DNA from 2 places in the Bradyrhizobium sp. Kon58 genome. Region 2 is predicted to be linked to the other one. Evidence: riboswitches for the same ligand, from Rfam matches in the RefSeq annotation. Region 2 holds a riboswitch; the other holds the start of a gene.
What was found. Region 2 has a riboswitch for cobalamin ahead of AC0L20_RS20125 (energy-coupling factor ABC transporter permease). Riboswitches for the same ligand answer to the same signal wherever they lie in the genome.
Positions count from the first base shown of each region.

Region 1 (11,574 bases), on a different contig from region 2:
GTCGAAAGCGCTGTTCTCGCCAACAGGTCAGATGGACATCGAGGCGGCCAAGATCCCGCTGGCTGTCCTAGGCGACTTTGATCCGAAGATCGCAGCCGCAAAGATCGACCTGATCAAGACCTTCACGAATCGATTCGCGGAACGTGCTGCGCAGCAACTGAAATAAGTTGCGTACTAAGCGCTCGCTATCGGATCACCTACAAGAAGGCTCTTCAGATGTCTCTGCCGCTAACCGGTATCCGCGTTCTCGACCTGTCAAACGTGTTGGCGGGTCCGTTCTGCGGTTACCATCTTGCGCGCCTTGGCGCGGAGGTCATTAAGGTGGAAAATCCGAACGGCGGCGACCTGGCGCGGCGCCTCGGCGCGGATCCGCAAAGAGCGGAGCGCCTGCAGGGACTCTCGTTTGTCGCTGTGAACGCCGGCAAGCAATCGATTGCACTGGACCTGAAATCGGAAGCGGGCCGCGAGGTGTTCTTGCGACTGGTCAAGGAAGCCGACGTGGTGCTCGAAAACTTCCGCCCGAAGGTGATGGAACGCCTTGGCATCGGCTTTGATGTGCTTGTCAGGCTGAACCCGCGTCTGGTCTACTGCGCGATCTCCGGCTTTGGGCAGAGCGGACCGTGGTCCGCCCGTCCGGCCTATGACCAGATCGTCCAGGGTCTCTCCGGAGCCATGAGCGTCACCGGCGATATAGCCTCGGCTCCCCTGCGCACGGGCTTTCCGATCTCGGACACGATTGCGGGACTGACTGCTGCGTTTGCTATCGCCGCGGCTCTGGTCGACCAGCGGCATAGGCAACGGGGTCGGTTCATCGACGTGTCCCTGCTCGAGGCCACCATTGCGGCGATGGGATGGGTCGTCTCCAACCACCTGAACGCCGGGATCGAGCCGCAGCCCATCGGCAACGAGAACTTTACCGCGGCTCCCTCCGGCACGTTCCGCACCGCAACGGGCCCGCTGAACATTTCCGCCAACGAGCAGAAGCAGTACCAAGCCCTATGCGACCTGATCGATCGACCGGACCTGAAGACGGATCCACGCTTTGCTGGACGCGAGATGCGCAAGATGAACCGCGCTGCGCTGAGCGCGGAGTTGAACAAGGCGTTGAGTTGCAAGCCCGCTGAGGAATGGGAGGCCCAAATGAACTTGGCTGGTGTCCCTGCCGGCCGTGTGCTGACGGTCTCGCAAGTGTTGCAGCAGCCACAGGTCGTTGAGCGCGGATTCATCGAGACTTTGGCGCCAGAACAAGACGATGCGCAGCCGTTACGAATCACGCGGCCGGGGTTCCGGCTGGATGAGGAGTTTTCGGAGCCTTCACCACCTGCGACGCTCGGAGCAGACACTGAGCGATGGCTGCAGCGGCTCGGCTATTCGTATGCGGAGGTTGAGCAACTAGTCTCAAGCCGAGCCGTCGGGAGGCCAAAGCAAGGAGAGGCTGATTTCCTGCCCGTCCGCGCAGCCACGGACGGACCGATATCATGACATCCGACGGCTTGCGTCGGTTGGCAATCGGCAGGTTGAAAGGACGGAAGCGGAAATGAGCGAAGAAGAACTGAGACAGCAAGCGGCCAGTTGGTGGCGAACCTCCATTTGCGATATCGCGCCAGGTCGCATCGCCTATCGGGGTTATCCAATTGAAGATTTGATAGGCCGCGTTTCTTTTCCCGCCATGATTTGGCTGATGTTACGTGGCAATCTGCCGACGCCAGCACAGGAGCAGCTGCTGCAAGCTGCGCTGGTTGGATCCGTTGACCACGGTCCGCACGCGCCCTCCATTGCAATTGCCCAAATGGCGGTGAGCTGCGGCCTGCCCCTGAATGGCGCAATGGCCTCGGCAATCAACACGCTCGATGACGTGCATGGCGGAGCAGGGGAGCAGGCTATCGAACTCTACGACGATGTGCTGCGACGGCGCCAAGGGCGAGAGATCGAGCAGGCCGCTGGCGCTGCAATCGACCATTTCACCGCAACCCGCAGCAAATATCTGCCGGGCTTTGGCCATCGGTTTCATCCAGTCGACCCGCGCGCGGCCCCGCTATTGGCGCTGGTGGATGCCGCAGCTGACGAGGGCAGTGTCGGCGGCGATTATGCCAAGGCCGCTCGCGCGATCGAGCGGGTGATGCAACAGCGCAAGAGCAAGCTCATTCCGATGAACATCGATGGCGCGACCGCGGTCATTTACGGCGAACTGGGCTTCGCCTCTCCGCTCGCGCGGGGGGTCTTCTGCTTGTCGCGCGCGGTCGGAATCCTGGCTCACGCCTGGGAGCAAACTGGGCGCAACGATCGCAACAAGGGCCCGATGCCCAAGCAGTTCGGCTACAAATACGAGGGCCAGCCGCGTCGCAGGCTCGAAGGCGCATCATGAGCATCTCGAAAACCCGCCCAAGCTGATGGAGGTTAGCGTGTTCTCGTCGATGCCGGCGGAGTTTCGTCGCCCGGCTGTTTCTTCGGAATGGGCAGACGCGAACCGCGGGGCATACCCAGTAGATTGTTTCATCGAGGGACCGTCGTTCGACCAGTCCGGGAATCTCTATGTCGTCGACATCCCCTTCGGCTGCATTTTCGGATTTCACCGGAGGGCGTCTGGTCTTTGATCATCGAATACGACGGCTGGCCGAACGTCTGAAGGTTGCTCCGGACGGCCGGGTGCTCGTGTCCGACTATATCAACGGTCTCCTGGAGCTCGATCCACAGAGAGGGACCATCCGACCGTTGCTGGGCCACCGCAATTCCGAGTCCTTCAGAGGCTGCAACGACCTACATATCGCGACCAAAGGCGACATCTATTTCACCGATCAGGGCCTGACTGGATTGCACGATCGGACCGGCCGGGTATTTCGACTGTGCCCTGACGGCCGGATCATTGCTTGATTTCTAATGGCCCGGGCCCGAATGGCCTGGTGCTCAGTCCGGACGAGACCGTATTGTTCGTTGCAATGACGCGCGACAATAGCATCTGGCACGTACCGCTGATGCGTGATGGCGTGGGGAAAGTCGGACGATTCAGCTGGTTCTTCGCGACGAGCGGTCCTGACGGACTGACGGTCGATCAAAAAAGAGCGGCTCTTTGTCGCGCATGATTCCCTCGGCCCACGTTTTCGCATTGGCGCCAAACGGCGAAGCGGTCCGCTTGCATCCAGTCCTGCGCATGGGGGAGCTGCACGAATGTGGTATTGGACGCGGCACTCGGCACATTGCTCATTACGGAATCCTCTACCGGATCAGTGTGATGGCTGATCTCGCGCACCTTCCTCGAAATTCGCCAGCAGGAGTGGCAAGGTGGTGCGGAATCCTTTCACGCGCCGGTCCGCCCCACCAAGATGCAGGAAATGAGTCTGGTAGACGACTGGCTGGCCAGTTGCCGAGAGAATGTAATTGGTGACGAATGGATGGCGTTTGTGTGGGTGATCTCAAACCAGAGCCAGTAAATCGCACTGCATGGGAAGCGCAAACGAACGATTCGTAAGGCTGGGTCGCGCTTCGCCCGCGACGGGCCGCCGCCGACCTGTCGCCTTTTGGTCGGGCGGGTCGCGGTATCGCTTCCCACGATGCAGAATGATTGATCGCTGATATTTTCGAACGTTCTCGCCAAGAAGGCCGAAGAGGTAACCGCTCGCGGTGGGAGTCAGCACCGCATCAGCGTCAAAGGTTCTCGATCATGCTGGGCCGCGACGCACGCGTGAAGCGTTCGTTTTGAGAAGCAACAAGCCCAGGATTGACTGCGTGAAGGACTTTACCGATAGCACGCTAGCCCAGGAGCGCTTTAAGTGTGTGGCGCAGAGGTCGTACCACTGTCAGAGCCTCTTGCGCGCGCGCAATCCTCCAACCCGATATCCCCTCTCCTCGTAGAAGTGGCGTACCCGTTCTAGGGCCGGATAGCCATCCGGAGGCAACGCAACCTCAATCATCTGCCAGCCGCGTCGCTTCGCCTCCGAATCTACCGCCTCGAGCAGATGCCGACCGCAGTCAGAGCTGCGGAAGTCACGAGAAATCCATAGCTCCTGAAGCACGCCGTACGCTCCGGCTGCTCTCACGGCCTGTACGGCCGAGATGCTAGCTACCCCTACAATCTGCCCGGTGCCTTGTTCCTCGACGACAAAAATGAAGCCCTGTTCGGGATCCTGAATCAGGCGCAACGCCGCCTGCTTCGCGCCGTGAAGGCTGAACTCCGGTCCGAGGCCACCTAACTCGGAAAGTAGCTCTTCGACCGCTTTTGCGACCGCGTTCTCATCTCCTGGCACGCTCTTGCGCAAAACCGTGCCCGCGCTGGACGTGCCTTGCCCTTCAGCGCCAACACGAACACCTGACCGAGCCCTCTGGAGGAAATTCATGCTCAGGAGGATACAGAAAACGCAATTGAGAGCAACTATCTGGCTCGGTAGGAAGCAGCACGTCCACACTCGCTATAAGCAACAGAGCTGAGGTAATCGCAAGCCATTGCCGTTCTCAGAATCGACTCCGGTTTGAGCAGCTGCGAACTCATGATGGGCTGCCTTCGATTGGAAAACAATCACCAAACGGCACACGCCGGTCATGTCGATCAAACGTTCGTAAGAGTGATTGCCGATCGTCGCTCACGAACTACTCTATTCAATAAATCGTGCGCCACGATGATCGCAGCGCCATAGAGCGTCAGCTCGGTCCGTCCGAAGGAGAGATTCCCACCTCGCGTACGACATCGTACAAACTTGCGCGAAGCGCGACAGGTATCATACGCGTGCGCCCGATAAAATCGTCTGAGCAAGATCGCGAAAGATTTTGCACACTAATGCACTATCTTAAGCTTATCTCGAACAATCGAAAGATATCGGGAAGCACAGCTTGTTTGGACCTTCGCTCCTCGTTTAAGGCACCGTCACGGAACGGGAGTGGTTGCGATGGAACATGGGCAGGCCGAAATGGTCGGAGGGAAACCTGTAATCTTCGGGCAACGTAAGGTGCGACCGCGGGCATGCCTGGCCGTCGGCAAGCGGCATCTGCGCGCCTTTCTACGGGATGTGCTGGAGGATATGGGATTTGTTATCAGCGAATGCAGGACTGCTGACGAGTTGCCGCATGTACTCCGCACGGAGTTCCCTGATCTGATCCTGCTCGGCATTGGCTCGGACCGCATCGAGCCTGGACGATTGCTCGAGATACTGGTACGCGAAGAATTTGCAGGCCGAGTGCTGGCGTTCGGAGCGCGCGAGTCGATCATCATGGCGGCAGTGCAGCAGGTCGGCAGTGAATATGGACTTGCTATGCTGCCGCCGCTCAGGGCGCCGTTTGCAGCCGAGACGTTGCGCGATCGGATCGGCATACTCTTGCCAAAAGAGCCGGCGCCCCGTCCCGCGGTCCATGTCGGAGAAGCCTTACACGCTGGCTGGCTTGAGCTCTGGTATGAGCCGAAGTTTGACGCGTGTACCCTTAGCCGCCGCGGCGCCGAGGCGCATGTGCGAATGCGGCACCCGACCTGGGGCGTTGTTCCACCGGCCTATTTCATCCCGGAATCTCACGATCCGCATTTTAGGAACTTGTCGCAGTTCGTGATCGACCGCGCGATCAAGGATTGGCAGTATCTTCTGGAGCAGCAAACTTCGATCGATCTCTCCATCAATCTCCCGGCAGCATTCCTGATTGACCCGCAGGCGGTACGAGATCTCTGTGGGCGCATGCCGTCGCACGCCGCTTTCGGCGGTTTGACGATTGAAATCGAGAGCGTGGAAGCGATCGAGAACCTAGATCTCCTGGTCGAGGTTGCGCGTGAGGTTCGCTTTCACAACATTGGCCTTGCAATCGACAATGTCGGTGCCAATTGGCCGCAGCTGATGGGGGTGACAAAATTCCCGTTCATGAAATTGAAAGTGGATCGTCAGTTCGTCGGCGGCTGCGCGAATGGGCCCCTCAAGCGAACGGTGTGCCGCCATATCGTCGATCTAGCCAAAGAGTACAATGTGCGCACCGTCGCCGAAGGTGTGGAGAGCCAGGCTGACCTAATCGCTGTGGCCGAACTCGGCTTCGACCTTGCGCAGGGCCATCTGTTCGGAAAAGCCATGCCACTGAAGCAATTTGCACAGTCATCTTTCAACCCTGCTCCAGCTCGTCTAAAATAGTTGCGAGTGGCTGAGTGCGGCCAAGCGACGCTCAGGAGCACCGCCATGCCTACTCGGCACCAGGCATGAGGCTGAGTGCAATTCGGTCTGCAGGGCCAGTGTCGCTCGTCCCGCCGCCACTTCATTTCCCTCCAAAGCTTGTTATACCACATGCCCGTTTTGGCAAGCCTCCAGCGAGTCCTCCGCGCAGCTAGCGTTGCAGCCATGAGCGAGGCTTGCACAAACCTCCAGTCGGGGTGTGTGACCGGAGGTTTGCCGAGATCCGACGTAGACCTGCGTCCGTTGGCGGTTTTTTGTCGCCGCCGGTTGAGGAAGCGTCAGCCTCGCTTGCCCCCGCGCTGACGTGCCAAACAAACCGACGGACGCTTCCAGCGTCAAGTCGCGACTGACTCTCGCAAGAGGGGCCGAGGGCTCGTAGCCTGAAATTGAAGCGACCTGTTGCTATCGCAGATGCAACATGGTCTCAGACCCGGGACAGCCGAATTGGGCAAATTGCCCAACATTGAGCGCGTCTGCGTTTGGCACGGCATTTGAAAGGGATCGCCCATGGCATCGCTCGCCTAAGGAGTCGGAAGGCATGGCTTACAAGATCGTCGCTTCGCAATGCACCGTTTGTGGCGCATGTGAGTTCGAGTGTCCCAACGCGGCGATCAGTCTGAAGCGCGACATTTACGTTATCGATGCCAAAAAATGTACGGAGTGCGAGGGCCATTGCGACACGCCGCAATGCGCGGTGGTCTGTCCGGTCCCTGACACCTGTGTCCCGTCCAAGACAGGATAGGCAGCCCGCGACCAAAAGGCCTCATCGCTCGATTTCGCGAACGAAGTTGTAGATGTGGGACCTTGAGGAGACCACGACCGCATGGGGCGCATCGAGGTCGATTAACATCGTTATGAGCTTAAGACGCTGAGCGACTCCGAGGAACCCCTCACGGGCTCTGTCGGAGGACACCGTCGAAATTGTCACGAACAAGGACAAGGCCCTCGATGCTCAGTGGCCGCGTTAAGGCCTATCATCGCTGGCCGCGAGTCGAGGCGAGGCAGACCGGCGTCGAGCGGCCACGGACGTATCGAAGCCGGCGCAAAAGTCGCTCAGCACGTGAACACCTATTGCACCGAGAAGATCATCTTGGCCAACCTCACGGAGGCGAACGACCTCGTGCCTGGTCGCGGGCCGCCGAACACCAAGGAGCCGACCTGATCATCCGTGCGGTCCTGGAGCAATCCGGCTTTCGAAATGTCTAGGGAGCCTCGTGGGCTGTGACCAAACGGATGCCGGCCGAGGATGATCGCACCTTCCTGACGCGCTGGTTCGAAAAGCTGCTGACGGAAAAGGTCGCTTCCTCGCGATCACACAGATACCGAAAGCGGCCCGGGTTCGTTCCGGTCGTGGAGCTCAACCGTTACGCGAGCAAGGAGCGAATGCATTTCACAAGCGGAGCCTCCACAGATCCGGGCGTGTTCACCAGGCCGCGAGCAAGACCGTCGTGCCCGCCTAGTGCGCTCGTAATCGCTTGGGCAATATCGCAGCGAGAATCGGTAGGTTGACGCATCGATCCTCGTGCGCATAATTCAAGCCGTCGCGGTCTCCGGATTTCGTTTGATCTGGAGCTAAGAGGGAAGCCGGTGCAATGCCGGCGCTGCCCCCGCAACTGTAAGCGGCGAGCCGCTGTCCAACGAAGTCACTGAAGCCATGCGGCTTCGGGAAGGCCGGACAGCAGCGACGACCCGTGAGCCAGGAGACCTGCCTCGACAAGATATCGTCCACGGGCGGGGCGTCCCGGTGTGCGCCAAGCAGTTGTCGCTCACGCGATGTTCGCTGTCTGCGTCCGCCATGGCCTTTGCCCCAACATGGGGTCTAAGCTATGTCAATCCTTTCGCTTCCCGTTGCCACACTGGGGACGTCACGCATCGGCCCACGACGCGAACTCAAATTCGCGCTCGAGAGCTACTGGGCGGGAAAATCCAGCGAAGCCGAGCTCCTCGAGGCGGGGAGTGGACTTCGTGCCGCTAATTGGGCACGGCAGAAATCCCGCGGTGCGACCGTCATTCCTTCGAATGACTTCTCGCTCTACGACCATGTGCTCGATACCAGCCTAATGGTCGGCGCCATTCCCGACGTTTACGGCTGGAACGAAGGTCCTGTGTCGCTCAAAACCTACTTCACCATGGCGCGTGGCGCTCAAGACGGTGGTCACGCTCAGCATGGGCCCGGCGTAGCCGCACAGGAGATGACGAAGTGGTTCGATACGAACTACCACTACATGGTGCCGGAATTTCACCAGGATCAGATCTTTAAGTATGCCTCTCGGAAGCCGATCGAGGAATATGAGGAGGCAAGAAGCCTCGGCTATCAGACGCGGCCCGTCCTAGTGGGTCCAGTCACTTTCCTGAAGCTCGGCAAAAGCGTAAATCCCGCCTTCAATCCGCTGTCGCTGCTTGATCGACTCCTCCCCGTCTATGTCGATGTTCTCCGCGAACTAGCCTCGCGCGGCGCTGAATGGGTTCAGCTCGACGAGCCATGCCTAGTGATGGACGTCGACGAAGCATCTCGGGCCGCTGTCCGCCGGGCCTATGCTCATTTCGCTAAGGCCGTGCCGGCCCTTAAAATCATGCTGGCCACATACTTCGGGGGTGTCGGCGACAATCTTGAAACAGTATTGGCCTTGCCCGTTGCCGGGGTTCATGTCGACCTGGTTCGTGCACCTGACCAGTTGGACGCGATTGTCGCCAGAGCAGGTAGAGATCTCGTGGTCTCGCTCGGTGTCGTTGATGGTCGCAACGTATGGCGCTCTAATCTGCCGGCGCTACTCGACCAACTTGCTCCTATGGTCAAAAAACTGGGCAGGGACCGTGTTCAGATTGCCCCCTCCTGCTCGCTGCTTCATGTTCCGACCGACATTGAACTAGAGATCGATCTCGATCCCAATCTGAAGACGTGGTTGGCGTTCTCAGTGCAGAAGATCAAGGAACTTTCGATATTGGGCAAAGCGCTGGCTGGCTATGCTGCCGACGTGGCCGATGAACTCACGCTCTCAGAGGATGCATCCGTCACCCGCGAAACATCGCCGAAGATCCACAGTGCGAACGTCGCCGGACGAATGGCCGCGATCGATGATAGCATGCGTCGCCGTCGCAGTGCGTTCACCCAGCGCGCCGACGTCCAACGCGTCGCCTTCGCATTGCCGATGTTTCCAACCACAACCATCGGATCCTTCCCGCAAACGGCGGACGTCCGCAATGCGCGTGCAGCTCATGCGCGGGGAGCGCTGAATGACACGCAGTACGAGCAGCTTCTGAAAGCGGAGACAGCCCATACCGTGCATTGGCAGGAAGATATCGGCCTGGACGTGCTCGTACACGGTGAGTTCGAGCGCAATGACATGGTTCAGTACTTTGGCGAGCAGCTGTTGGGTTTCGCATTCACCAAGCACGGCTGGGTTCAGTCTTATGGCTCGCGGTGCGTTCGTCCTCCTATCCTGTTTGGAGATGTCTCCCGCCCGAAGCCCATGACCGTTAAATGGTGGCGACATGCGCAGTCTCTGACCAAAAAACCCGTCAAGGCTATGCTGACCGGACCGGTGACGATCCTGAACTGGTCGTTTGTCCGTGACGACATCCCGCGGAGCGAGACATGCCGACAGATCGCTCTCGCGATCCGAGACGAGGTCATCGACCTTGAGGCGGCTGGAGCGACCATGATCCAGATCGACGAGGCTGCGTTGCGGGAGGGATTGCCACTGCGCAAATCGCAGTGGAAGGACTATCTCGATTGGGCAGTGGACAGTTTCCGTGTTTGCTCCTCCGCTGTCGCTGACGGAACTCAGATCCATACGCACATGTGCTATTCCGAGTTTAACGAAATCATCGATGCGATCGCAGCAATGGATGCCGACGTCATTTCAATCGAGGCGTCGCGCTCCAAAATGGAATTGCTCGACGCTTTCAAGAGCTACAAATATCCTAATGAAATTGGGCCGGGCGTCTATGACATTCATTCACCGCGCATTCCCGCAGCAGCCGAGATCAAGCAGCTGATTGTGTTGGCTCGGCAGCGGGTTTCCGATCGGCAGCTCTGGATCAATCCCGACTGCGGACTGAAAACTCGAAGATGGGAGGAGGTGCGTCCCGCGCTCGTCAATATGGTGGCCGCCGCACGCGAGTTGCGGGCCGAGGCATGATCGTACTGAGCGTGTCGCCAACGTATCTGTGAATAAGATGCCGCGCTTTGGGAGCTCGCGATATCCTTGCGAGCTTCCAAAGTGTCCAGCGCCTACGAATGCCGGTTTGCCCCGGCGGAGGCGATCGCATACAGCGGCGACAAGCTCGAATCCGGCGGACGACCGCATGCCGGCCATACCGATTAGGTGACATATTCCAAGTCACTTACGCTCGACGCGAACCACGGCCCTATCGCTTCATTTATCCATCCCATGGATGCGTCCCATCACAACAATCTATTTTACCGCCCTTGCGGAATTTCATACCTAATTTGCGCCTTCGCGCGGTCTTCGGGAAGATTTGCTGGTATTCGGCGGTGCCAAAATACTGGCGCGTGACGGCAAACTGACGGTTGAGTTTCAGGGCTCGGCAGTCAAACCGCCTGCGCGATGGATCCCAGCTCCATCAAGGCGCTGCCCGTGCCAACCGGACAGCTGGCAAGTGGTGAGCAAGTCCTGAAGTTTACGACAGGAGCGGAAGGCAAGCGGCTCGCTAAGTTGTGCAGAGCGATATCCGCTTCTCCTTGTTTGACGGCGAATGCCCTCGTCGTAAGTCGATCGCCGGTAGTTCTCCCTACCGACGAAAGCTGGAACGATGCGGAAAGCAGCGTCGCTCCCGCGTGACTTTCGCCCGGCCTCGCATTGAGGCCGGGCGGCTTTTTATGTGCCTGCTTATCAGTGACAGCAGGGGATCATTCATTTTGGCGTCATTGCGGGACCCCGGGTTCTTGGAGCGCTTCTGTTGCTGTTCGGCAGGGAATGAGGCCGGTGCTGCTAAGGCTATCTGTCTATTGAAGGCTTTGGTGTCGTGTTGGTGCGCGTCGGCAATATCGGATATTCGATCTTAGGCAGCCGACCGGTCAGCGAATTCAGAAATGCGACAATGTCGTTTTCCTCCCTATCGCTAAGCTTGGCGCCGAGCTGGATGTCACTCATTAGGGCAACAGCTTGCTTCAGGCTCCAAACCTGGCCCGAATGGAAGTAAGGGGCTCGCAACGCGACGTTCCGCAATGGCGCCGCGCGGAAGACATATTCGTCGCCAGCCGCCCTGGTAACCGCGAATCGGCCCTTATCGGCGTCCGGAAGCACGCTTGCGTCCGGCTTTTTCATCACGCCGAACGGGAAGTAGGCCTGTCCACCGAGATTGATTCCATTGTGGCAAGAGGAACATCCCTTCGCCATAAACAGTGCCAACCCTGTCTTCTGCTGATCATCGAGAGCACGTGTATTGCCCTCCAGATACTGGTCGAACGGAGCCGCAG
Region 1 is NZ_JBVVOT010000013.1:57,416-68,989, forward strand. It holds gene AC0L20_RS21555 (ABC transporter substrate-binding protein) at 1-166, shown strand, start outside; gene AC0L20_RS21560 (CaiB/BaiF CoA transferase family protein) at 217-1,482, shown strand; gene AC0L20_RS21565 (citryl-CoA lyase) at 1,538-2,365, shown strand; gene AC0L20_RS21570 (SMP-30/gluconolactonase/LRE family protein) at 2,533-2,871, shown strand; gene AC0L20_RS21575 (hypothetical protein) at 2,937-3,080, shown strand; gene AC0L20_RS21580 (GNAT family N-acetyltransferase) at 3,795-4,253, opposite strand; gene AC0L20_RS21585 (EAL domain-containing response regulator) at 4,878-6,092, shown strand; gene AC0L20_RS21590 (4Fe-4S binding protein) at 6,670-6,873, shown strand; cobalamin riboswitch at 7,659-7,858, shown strand; gene metE (5-methyltetrahydropteroyltriglutamate--homocysteine S-methyltransferase) at 7,958-10,273, shown strand; gene AC0L20_RS21600 (cytochrome-c peroxidase) at 11,093-11,574, opposite strand, start outside.
Region 1: it holds a riboswitch for cobalamin, as region 2 does, so the genes downstream of both, metE (5-methyltetrahydropteroyltriglutamate--homocysteine S-methyltransferase) here and AC0L20_RS20125 (energy-coupling factor ABC transporter permease) in region 2, are expected to answer to the same signal.

Region 2 (11,574 bases):
GCGTTCTCGGCCGACGGCGAGATCAAGCTCGATCGTGCCGATATCGAGAAGCGGCTCTTATCGGCCGATGCTTTTGTTCACGTGCAGGATTTGCCTGAAACCGATCTTCTGCTCGCGGCCGACTATGCCGCGCATGAGGCCGGCATTGCGGCTGCCGCAGCCTATCTCGGTGCGGCCGGACCATCGCTCTATCATCTCGACGCGACGCGCCCCGAGCAGCCGCATGCGCGTACGCTGACCGAGGAAATCTCCCGTGTCGTCCGCGCGCGCGCGGCCAATCCGGCCTGGATCGCCGGCATGATGCGCCACGGTTTTCGCGGCGCGGCCGAGATCACCGCGACGCTCGAGCACATGGCCGCCTTCGCGCATCTGGCCGGCGCGGTGCCGCCGCATCTGTTCGACCTCTACTACGATGCGACGCTCGGCAGTGAGGACGTCCGCGCCTTCATGGCCCACGAGAATCCGGCGGCCCTGGCGGCGATGGAGACGTGTTTCACGCGCCTGCATGAAGCCTCGCTCTGGCGTACGCGCCGCAATTCGATCGCGGCGGCGCTGCGGGAGGCGTCATGAGCGCTTCGGTGGTCAAGGGCTGGTGTCCCGGCGCGCTGCGCCCGATGCAATCGGGCGACGGGCTCGTGGTCCGCGTGCGTCCGTTCGGCGGACGGCTCGATGCGGCACAGATCTCCGGACTGGCCCATCTTGCCGAACGCCATGGCAACGGCCTGATCGACGTGACCAGCCGGGCCAACCTCCAGATCAGGGGTGTCAACGAGACCAGCCACAGGCTGCTGCTCGACGGCCTTTCGCAACTGGCGTTGCTCGACCCGGACGCTGACACCGAATCCCGTCGCAACATTCTTGTGACGCCGTTCTGGCGTGCCGGCGACGCGACTCAATCGCTCGCCGCCGAACTCGAGGAGGCGCTTGCCGATAGCACGCTCGAACTTCCAACCAAGTTCGGCTTCGCGATCGATGACGGCACCTCACGCGTGCTTGCGGGCGATTCCGCCGACGTGCGGATCGAGCGCGATCGTTCCGGCGGACTGCTGGTGCGGGCTGATGGCGACAAACTCGGCCGCTCCGTCGCGCGCGGCGAGGCCGTGACCACGGCGCTCGCATTCGCCAACTGGTTCGTGACCTCAGGCGGCGCCAGAGGCGGGCGAGGGCGGATGGCGGCGCATCTTGCCGCCGGTGCAATCCTGCCGGAGGCATTGTGCGGCGAGGCCGAGCCGGCGCCGATCATGGCGGCGGCGCGTCCCGGCCTCTATTCGCAAGGTGCGATGGTCGGCGTCGCCTTCGGGCAGATGGCGCATCCGACCCTCGACCAGTTCGCCGGCTGCGGACATGCGCTACGCATGACGCCATGGCGGATGGTTTTGAGCGAAGGCAAGCGCGCGATGCCGAACGCGACCGGTCTCATCACCGAGGCCTACGACCCTGCGCTGCGCGTCATCGCCTGTAGCGGTGCGCCGCGCTGTCGCGAGGCGCATGCCGATACCCGCGGCCTTGCCGCGGCCCTGGCGCCGAACATCGGCGCGGCCGCGCGGCTCCACGTCTCCGGCTGTGCCAAGGGCTGCGCCCATTCCGGTCCCGCCGCCATCACTCTGGTTGCGACCGGCGCCGGCTTCGACCTCGTGCGCGCCGGGTCGACGCGCGATGAGCCCATCCTGCGGGGGTTGAACCGCGACGACATCGTCAAAGATCCCTCCATCCTGATGGGAGGGCACTGATGCCGCACATTTACGAGACCGACGGCGCGGCGATCTACCGGCAGTCCTTTGCGACCATCCGGGCTGAAGCCGATCTTGCGCGCTTCACGCCGGACGAGGAGCAGGTGGTGGTGCGGATGATCCATGCGGCCGGCATGGTGGGCCTCGAAGCGCATATCCGCTTCACATCAGGCATGGCGGTCGCCGCGCGCGCGGCCCTGCAGAAGGGCGCACCGATCCTGTGCGACGCGCGCATGGTCTCCGAAGGAATTACGCGGGCGCGGCTTCCCGCCGCCAACGCTGTCATCTGCACGTTGGGCGACGAGGCTGTTCCCGCGCTCGCGCAGTCCATGCGCAACACCCGTTCGGCTGCGGCCCTGGAGCTATGGCGCCCGCATCTCGACGGCGCGATCGTGGCGATCGGCAACGCGCCGACCGCGTTGTTTTATCTCCTCAACATGCTGGAGGACCGGAGCTGCCCACGGCCCGCGGCGATCATCGGCTGTCCTGTCGGCTTCGTCGGCGCCGCGGAGTCCAAGGCGGCGCTGATGGCAGATCCGAAGGTCCCCGCGCTCACAGTCGAAGGCCGCCTCGGTGGGTCCGCGATCACGGTCGCCGCCGTGAACGCGTTGGCGAGCCGGAGCGAATAGCGATGGGACGCATCATTTGCTGCGGTCTCGGCCCCGGTGATCCCGATCTGATGAGCGTGCGCGCCGACCGCACGGTGCGCGGCGCGAGGCATGTCGCGTATTTCCGCAAGAAGGGCCGGCCCGGCCAGGCGCGCCGTATTGTTGAGGGCATGTTGGCTGCCGACGCCACCGAATATCCGATGGAATATCCGGTCACCACAGAGATCGCCTTCGACACGCCTGAATATGTCCAGCTGCTTGCCGGCTTCTACGACGAATGGTCCGAACGTCTGGCGCGGCTGGCGCGCGCGGTCGACGTCGTCGTGCTCTGCGAGGGCGATCCTTACTTCTACGGCTCCTTCATGCATCTGCACACGCGCCTGCAAGGCCGCGTCGAGATCGAGGTGATCGCCGGCATTCCCGGCATGGTCGGCTGCTGGAATGGCGTGGGACAGCCGATTGCGCTCGGTGATGACGTGACGACGGTGCTCATGGGCACGCTCGCTGAAGACGAGCTCGAACGCCGCATGTGCGATTCCGATGCGCTCGTGATCATGAAGACCGGGCGCAATCTCGCCAAGGTGCGCCGCGCGCTCGCTGCCGCCGGACGGCTGGACGATGCCTGGCTGGTCGAGCGCGGCACCATGCCCGGCGAGCGCGTGGTGCGGCTCGCGGAGATCGATGCCGCCGACTGCCCCTATTTCGCGATCGTGCTCGTGCACGGCAAGGGCCGGCATCCGGACGCCGCCGAATGACGGGCACGCTGACCATTGCAGGCCTCGGGCCGGGCAGCGATGCGCTGGTGACGCCCGAAGTCTCCGCCGCGCTTGCCGCCGCGACCGACATTCTGGGCTATGCGCCCTATGTCGCGCGCGTGCCGCCGCGATCGGGACTCAAGCTGCATCCCTCCGACAATCGCGAAGAGCTGCAGCGCGCGAGCGAGGCGCTGCGGCTCGCGGCCGAAGGCGGTCAGATCGTCATCGTGTCCTCGGGCGACCCCGGCGTCTTCGCGATGGCGTCCGCCGTGTTCGAGGCGCTCGAGCAGGCGCCGCAATGGCAGGAGCTGCCGATCCGTGTGCTGCCCGGCATCACTGCGATGTTGGCGGCTGCCGCGCGCGCCGGCGCGCCTCTCGGCCATGATTTCTGTGCGATCAATCTCTCCGACAATCTCAAGCCGTGGGCGGTGATCGAGAAGCGCCTGCGGCTCGCCGCGGAAGCGGACTTTGCCATTGCGATGTATAATCCGCGCTCAGTGAGCCGGCCGGAAGGATTTGGCCGTGCGCTCGCGGTGCTGAAGGAGGCCGGCTGCGGCGAGCGCCTCGTGATCTTCGCGCGCGCGATCAGCGCCGCCGATGAAAAGATCGAGACCGTCAGGCTGAAGGAAGCGACACCTGAAATGGCCGACATGCGCACGCTGGTGATCGTCGGCAACTCGCAGACGCGCCGCGTCGGCCGCTGGGTCTATGCGCCGAGGCAGGTGCGATGACCGAGCCACTGCATGATCTCGGCCACGCTCTCGACCCGCAATCGTTCCGGCAGTTGCGGTCGTGCGATCATGATCACGGGCAGGCCGAGCCTGCGGGCTGCGTCGATCTTGGCGCGCGCGCCGTCACCACCCGAATTGCGGGCGACGATCCGGGTGATGCCTCGCGCGCGCAGCATCTCCAGCTCGCCCTCGAGCGTGAACGGCCCACGCGAGACGATCACGTCCGCGGCGAAGGGCAGGGGCGCTTCGGGCGGATCGACGAATCTCAGCGTGTAGGCGTGTTGCGGCCTGGTCGCGAACGGCGCGATGTGCTGGCGGCCGATGGCGAGGAACACATTTGCCGGCGCCTCGGGCAGTGCGGCGACCGCGGCGTCGACATCAAATATTTCGATCCAGTCGTCGCCGGGCGCTTTGGTCCAGGGCGCACGCTCGAGAGCGATCAGCGGCGTGCCGGTTTCCGCGCATGCCGCGACCGCATTGCGGCTCATCTCGGCGGCAAAGGGATGCGTCGCGTCGATCACATGCGTGATGTCTTCCCGGCGAATGTAATCGGCAAGACCGCTGACGCCGCCAAAACCGCCGATACGGGTCGGCAACGGCTGACCGGCTGGCGCGCGGGTACGGCCGCCATAGGAATACACGGCGTCGATGCCGCAGCGCGCGATCTCCGCCGCGAGCAGGCTCGCGTCGGCCGTCCCGCCCAGAATGAGGGCGTGCGTCATGGCTGATCCCTGGCTGACCATCATCGGTATCGGCGAAGATGGCCTTGCCGGGCTGTCCGAGGCAAGCCGAAAGGCGCTCGATGATGCCGAAACTGTCTTTGGCGGTGAACGGCATCTTGCGCTTGCCGGCATAACCGGGCGCGGCCGTCCATGGCCAGTGCCGTTCGATGCAGATGTGGTGCTGAACTGCCGTGGTCGCCCGACGGCGGTGCTCGCCTCCGGCGATCCGTTCTGGTTTGGCGCCGGCGCGAGCCTTGCCGAAAAGCTGGATGCCGGCGAGTGGATTGCGCATTCCGCGCCGTCAACGTTTTCGCTCGCAGCCGCGCGCTTGGGCTGGCGCCTTGAGTCCGTGGCGTGCCTTGGCCTGCACGCCGCGCCATTCGAGCGTCTCGTGCCGCATCTGGCGCACGATGCACGCATCATTTGCCTCGTGCGCGATGGCAAGGCGGTCCGTGACCTTGCGAAATGGCTGACGGCGCGCGGATGGGGTGCCTCGACATTCTGGACACTCACCGCGCTTGGCGGACCGCGCGAAAGTATCAACGCGCATCGCGCCGACAGTTTTGCAGGCGATCTTGCCGGGAGCTTGGTCACGGTGGCCGTGGAGGCGAGAGGAGCGCAGGGCCTTCCCCGCAGTTCGGGACTGCCGGACGAACTCTTCGTCCATGACGGTCAGATCACCAAGCGTCCGGTCCGTGCGCTGGCGCTCTCGGCGCTGGCGCCGCGTCCCGGCGAACAGCTGTGGGACATCGGCGCCGGCTCCGGTTCGATCTCGGTTGAGTGGGCGCTGTGCGGCGGGACGGCGATCGCCATCGAAGCGCGCGAGGATCGCGCAGCGAACATTCGCAGCAATGCAGCGGCGTTCGGATTGGCACATCGGATCACCATCGTTACAGGCGAAGCGCCTGAAGCCCTTGCTGCGCTGGACGCACCTGACGCCGTTTTCATCGGGGGCGGTCTCGACATCGCGATGTTCGACGCGGTCTGGTCGCGGCTCGGATCCGGAACGCGGCTGGTTGCCCATGCCGTGACGCTGGAGACGGAAGCGGTGCTGGGCGAACTGCACCAGTGCCACGGCGGCGACTTGATGCGGGTCGAGATTGCGCATGCCACTCCGCTCGGCCGCTACCGGTCCTGGGAGGCGGCGCGGCCCGTGGTGCAATGGAGTGCGGTCCGATGAAGGTCGCCGGGCTCGGATTCAAGCGGGACGTCACGCTGGCCTCGCTGCGTCAGGCGCTGCTGGCGGCCGGCGGCTCCGAAGGCCTCACAGCGGTGGCAACCGTTAGCGACAAGGCCGACGCGGAGGTGCTGAAGCAGCTTGCGCGCGAATGCGGCGTGCCGATCAAGGCGATCGCCGCCGAAATGCTTGTTAGCATCGACACGCCGACAAAATCAAAACTCGTCGCCGAAAAATTCGGAACAGGATCGGTCGCCGAGGCCGCAGCACTCGCGGCAGCTGGACCTGGCGCGCGGTTGATCGCGACGCGGGTGGTCTCGCTGGATCGCACCGCGACCGCGGCGATCGCGGAAGGAGACGGCGCATGACGGTGCATTTCATCGGTGCCGGGCCGGGCGCTCCTGACCTGCTGACGTTGCGCGGCCGAGACCTCATCGCCGCTTGTCCGGTCTGCCTCTATGCCGGCTCGCTTGTCCCCGAAGGCGTGCTGGCGCATTGCCCGCCCGGGGCGCGGATCGTCAACACCGCACCACTGTCGCTCGATGAGATCGTCGCGGAGATCGCCGCCGCACATGCTGACGGCAAGGACGTTGCGCGGCTGCACTCGGGCGATCTCTCGATCTGGTCAGCGATGGGCGAACAGCTTCGCCGCCTGCGCGCGCTCGACATTCCCTACACGGTCACGCCCGGCGTTCCCTCTTTCTCGGCCGCCGCGGCTGCGCTGGAGGCTGAGCTGACGCTGCCCGGCCTTGCCCAGACGGTGGTGCTGACGCGCACGCCGGGCCGCGCCAGCGCGATGCCGGAAGGCGAGAAGCTCGCCGCCTTCGCCGCCACCGGCGCGGTGCTCGCGATTCATTTGTCGATCCATCTGCTCGACAAGGTCGTCGCCGAGCTGACGCCGCATTACGGCGCGGACTGCCCGGTCGCGATCGTCTGGCGCGCGAGCTGGCCCGACCAGCGCATCATCCGCGCCACGCTCGCAACGCTCGACGTTGCTGTCGGCAGCGAGATGGAGCGCACCGCGCTCATCCTGGTCGGCAGGACGCTGGGCGCGGCGGATTTTTCCGAAAGCCGTCTCTATGCCGGCGATTACGACCGCCGCTATCGCCCCGTGGGCGCCGAGCCGCGCTTTCCGGAGGTGTCGTGATGGCAGCGGGGCTCGTCATCTCCGCGCCGGCCTCCGGCGTCGGCAAGACCACGCTGACGCTGGCGCTCGCCCGCGCCTGGTGCAATAGCGGATTGCGGGTGCAGTGCTTCAAGAGCGGCCCCGATTACATCGATCCCGCGTTTCATGCCGCCGCGACCGGACGCGCCTCGGTCAACGTCGACAGCTGGGCGATGAATCGCGGGACGATCTCGCATCTCGTCAGTCGCGGCACTGACGCCGATGTCGTGCTGGCCGAAGGCTCGATGGGTCTGTTCGACGGCGTCGCCGCGCGTGGCGTCTGCGGCACCGGGGCGACCGCCGACATCGCGGAGATGCTGGACTGGCCGGTGCTGCTGGTGATCGATCCCTCAGGACAGGCCCAAACGGCGGCGGCGATTGTCGCGGGCCTTCGCGACTACCGTCCCGGTGTGCGCCTTGCGGGCGTCGTGCTCAATCGCGTTGCCAGCCCGCGCCACGAAGCCCTCGTGCGGCGCGCGCTGTTGGATGCCGGCATCGCCGTGTTCGGCGCGCTGCCGCGCCATGCCGAGATCAGCCTGCCGAAGCGGCATCTCGGGCTGGTCCAGGCCGAGGAGCAGGCGGAAATCGGCAAGCTGATCGACGAGGCCGCACGCTTCGTTGCCGAGCATGTCGATCTCGACGCGGTGCTTCGTTCGGCTGCCACCTGGTCGCCGCAACCTGCCGCAAGCGGCGTGAACGTAACGCCGCCCGGCCAGCGCATTGCGCTCGCCCGTGACGCTGCATTCTCCTTCGTCTATCCGCATATGCTGGAAGCGTGGCGCGCGGCGGGTGCGGAGATCTCGACATTCTCGCCGCTGGCTGACGAAGGTCCTGATCCGGGTGCCGATGTGTGCTGGCTGCCTGGCGGCTATCCCGAGCTGCAGGCCGGCAAGATCGCTGCCAATGCGCGCTTCCGCGGCGGATTGCGCGCCTTCGCCGAAACGCGCCCGGTGCATGGCGAATGCGGAGGCTATATGGTGCTGGGCACCGCTTTGACCGACGCCGACGGCATCCGCCACGAGATGACGGGCCTGCTCGGCCTGGAGACGAGCTTCGCCAAACGCCGCATGCATCTGGGCTATCGTCTGGCCGAGCTCGCCGCGCCGATGCCGGGTCATCAAGCCGGTGCACGCCTGCGTGGCCACGAATTCCACTATTCGACGATCCTCGCGCAGCCCGATACGCCGCTGGCGGTCGTGCACGACGCGACAGGCGCGGTCATCGCCGAGACCGGCTCGCGGCGGGGGCAAGCCACCGGTACGTTCTTCCACCTGATCGCGGAGGACCGGTGAGCGGTTTTGTCTCCTTTGTCTCCGCCGGCCCCGGCGATCCCGAGCTGCTCACGCTCAAGGGCGCCGCGCGGCTGCGCGAGGCCGACGTCGTGCTCTATGACGACCTTGCTTCAGGCGCGATCCTCGATCTGGCCCGGCCCGGCGCCAATCTCGTCGCGGTGGGAAAGCGGGCAGGACGGGCCTCGACCAAGCAGCACCACGTCAATCGATTGCTGGTCGACTACGCCGCAACAGGCGCGCGCGTGGTGCGATTGAAGTCGGGCGATGCCGGCATCTTTGGCCGGCTCGAGGAGGAGCTCGAGACGCTGCGCGAGGCCGGCATCGGCTACGAGATCATTCCCGGCGTCACGTCGGCCTGTGTCGCCGCCGCGCAAGCCGGCATTCCGCTGACCCGGCGTCACACCTCGCGCCGCGTGCAGTTCGTGACCGGGGCGGACGTCACCGGCGAGCTGCCACCAGACCTCAATTGGGCGGCGCTGGCCGATCCGGAGGCGACGACCGTGGTCTATATGGGCCGGCGGACGTTTCCGGCGCTTGTCGTCAAATTGATCGAGCAGAGGCTCGCCCCAACCACGCCGGCGTTGTTTGCCGAATCGCTCGGCCGTCCCGATGAGCGGCTGGTCCGCACCACCATTTCGGAACTTGCCGAGCAGCTTGCGCGGGGCGGGGCGGCCTCCACGGCGGCCGTCATCCTGTTCGGCGCGCTGGCGGGGGATTATCGGTCATGACCGCCTCGTCCGCCCTTCGCCCCTTGACGCCCGGCTGGCGAAAGGGGCACACAGGGGACGCATGGTGCTCGACGCGGCGCAAAGCGCCGGAGCATAATCGGGAATGGGGATGGGCGGACCCAGTTGCGGCGCCCAAAACCCCAGCCGCCCCCGCGACTGTCAGCGGTGAGGGACTTCGATCAGCCACTGGGCCGCAAGGTTCGGGAAGGCCGGAGACTCCCAGTGAACCGCGAGCCAGGAGACCGGCCGTGCACGTTTTGAGGCCAAGGCCGTCGGGTGTGACGGCAAGAAGGATCTGAGCCATGCATATCGAACCCGGACTAGTCTCGGACGCCAAGCTCGTGCTGAGTTACGCAACCGGCATCGCCGTGGGCGGTGTTGCCTTGAAGCTCGCGGTCGAGACCGTGCGCGAGCAGGGCATCATTTCGTTCGCGGCGCGCACGCTCGCCACCACGGGACTCGTGTTTATCTTCTTCGAGATCCTGCCGCACTTCCCGGTCGGCGTCTCCGAAGTGCACTTCATCCTCGGCTCGACCTTGTTCCTGCTGTTCGGAGCTGCGCCAGCGGCCTTTGGCCTCGCGTTCGGCCTGCTGTTCCAGGGCATCTTCTTCGAGCCGCCCGACCTGCCGCAATATGGCATGAACGTCACCACGCTGCTGGTGCCGCTGTTCGGGATCCAGGCGATCGCCACGCGGATCATTTCGAGCAACACGGCCTATGTCGATCTGAAGTACCGCCAGGCGCTGGCGCTTTCGACGACCTATCAGGCCGGCGTCATCGCCTGGGTGGCGTTCTGGGCGATTTATGGATCGGGCTTCGGTGCGACCAACCTCGGCAACATCGCGACATTCGCGGCGTCCTATGCGCTCGTCATCGTGATCGAGCCGCTCGCCGATCTCGGCGTGCTGGCGCTGGCGAAGTCGCTGCGCGGCGTCACCGCGGCCGGCCTCGTCACGCCGCGTTTGCACAACGCGGCCTAGAGACAAGCGAAAGGGCGGCCGCTGTGGCCGCCCTTCGCAGCCAAGATGCTCACGCTCTCCTTGATAGGCATCGGTTGCGGCGATCCCGAGCAGCTCACGCGCGCCGCGATCACTGCCATCAACGCGGCCGATCTCGTCCTGATCCCGCGCAAGGGAACCGCAAAATCCGATCTCGCCGATCTCAGGCGGACGATCTGCGCGGATGTGCTCGCCAGTGACACGACCCGCATTGCCGAGTTCGATCTGCCCGTCCGCGACGCCGCTGAAGCCGATTATCGCAAGGGCGTGGACGATTGGCACGACGCCGTCGCCGCTGCCTGGTCGCAGACGATCGCAGATCATCTCGAAGGCGAGGGCAAGGTCGCGCTGCTGATCTGGGGCGATCCGTCGCTTTATGATTCCTCGCTGCGCATTGCGCGGCGGCTCAATCCCTCGCCAAAGATCGAGGTCGTGCCCGGCATCACCTCGATCCAGGCGCTGTGCGCGGCGCATGCGCTGCCGCTCAACGACATCGGCGAGCCTTTTCTCGTCACGACGGGACGTCGCTTGCGCGATGGCGGCTGGCCGCAAGGCGTCGATACGGTGGTGGTGATGCTCGACGGCGGCACCGCGTTCCAGCCGCTTGATCCGGCAGGCCTGCACATCTGGTGGGGGGCCTATCTCGGCATGCCCGATCAGATCATCATGTCCGGCGCGCTGGCCGAGATCGGCCCGCGTATCGTCGCGGTGCGGCAAGAGGCGCGCGACCGGCACGGTTGGATCATGGACAGTTACATCCTCAAGCGCAGGCTGTGAGGCAAGCGAGGCAGCATGCTCCCCGAATGGGTCACCCAACAATGCCCCGACATCTCCGCAGTCCATCGCGAGGCGGCGGTGGCGCGGCAGGCGCAACTGACGAAGCCGACCGGCGCGCTCGGTCGGCTCGAGCAGCTCGCGATCGAACTCGCGGGCCTCCAAGCAACCGAACAACCGCGCGCGGCGCGGGTGCCGATCATCATCTTCGCCGGCGATCACGGCATCGTCGCGCAGGGCGTCTCGGCCTATCCGCAGGAAGTGACCATCGCAATGCTGGCGAATTTCGCCTCCGGCGGTGCCGCGATCTCGGTGCTCGCGCGTGAGCTGGGCTCCAGTCTGGAGGTCGTCGATGCCGGCACGCTGGCGCAGGAGGAGATGGCTGGAATCGTGACCGACAAGCCGCGCAGCGGCACGCGCGATTTCAGCATTGGAGCTGCGCTTACCCCCACAGAGCTGGCATTTGCGTTCGAAGCCGGCCGACGTGCGGTGACGCGCGCGCAGGCCGGGCAGCCCGATCTTCTGATCTTCGGGGAGATGGGCATCGGCAACACCACGACATCGGCGGCGATCGCGGCCGGCTTGCTCGGCGTGAGCGCTGAGGAGATCGCGGGCAGCGGGACCGGCATCGACGCGGCCGGCCGTGCGCACAAGGCGCGGGTGATCGACGCTGCGATTGCACGCCATGGCATTGCGGGCGCTTCGCCGGAAAAGATCCTGTGCGCCGTCGGCGGTCTCGAGATCGCGGCCATCTGCGGTGCAACTATCGCGGCTGCACAGCGCCGCATCCCCGTGTTGATCGACGGCTTTATCGTGTCGGTGGCGGCGCTGGCGGCGGCGCGGCTCAACCCCTCGTGCCAGCCGTTCCTGCTGGCTTCGCACCAGTCGGCGGAG
Region 2 is NZ_JBVVOT010000011.1:142,073-153,646, forward strand. It holds gene cobN (cobaltochelatase subunit CobN) at 1-570, shown strand, start outside; gene cobG (precorrin-3B synthase) at 567-1,730, shown strand; gene AC0L20_RS20080 (precorrin-8X methylmutase) at 1,730-2,359, shown strand; gene AC0L20_RS20085 (precorrin-2 C(20)-methyltransferase) at 2,362-3,093, shown strand; gene cobJ (precorrin-3B C(17)-methyltransferase) at 3,090-3,824, shown strand; gene AC0L20_RS20095 (cobalt-precorrin-6A reductase) at 3,800-4,546, opposite strand; gene cbiT (precorrin-6Y C5,15-methyltransferase (decarboxylating) subunit CbiT) at 4,545-5,726, shown strand; gene AC0L20_RS20105 (cobalamin biosynthesis protein) at 5,723-6,091, shown strand; gene cobM (precorrin-4 C(11)-methyltransferase) at 6,088-6,870, shown strand; gene AC0L20_RS20115 (cobyrinate a,c-diamide synthase) at 6,870-8,180, shown strand; gene cobA (uroporphyrinogen-III C-methyltransferase) at 8,177-8,908, shown strand; cobalamin riboswitch at 8,954-9,173, shown strand; gene AC0L20_RS20125 (energy-coupling factor ABC transporter permease) at 9,211-9,888, shown strand; gene cobF (precorrin-6A synthase (deacetylating)) at 9,934-10,683, shown strand; gene cobT (nicotinate-nucleotide--dimethylbenzimidazole phosphoribosyltransferase) at 10,699-11,574, shown strand, end outside.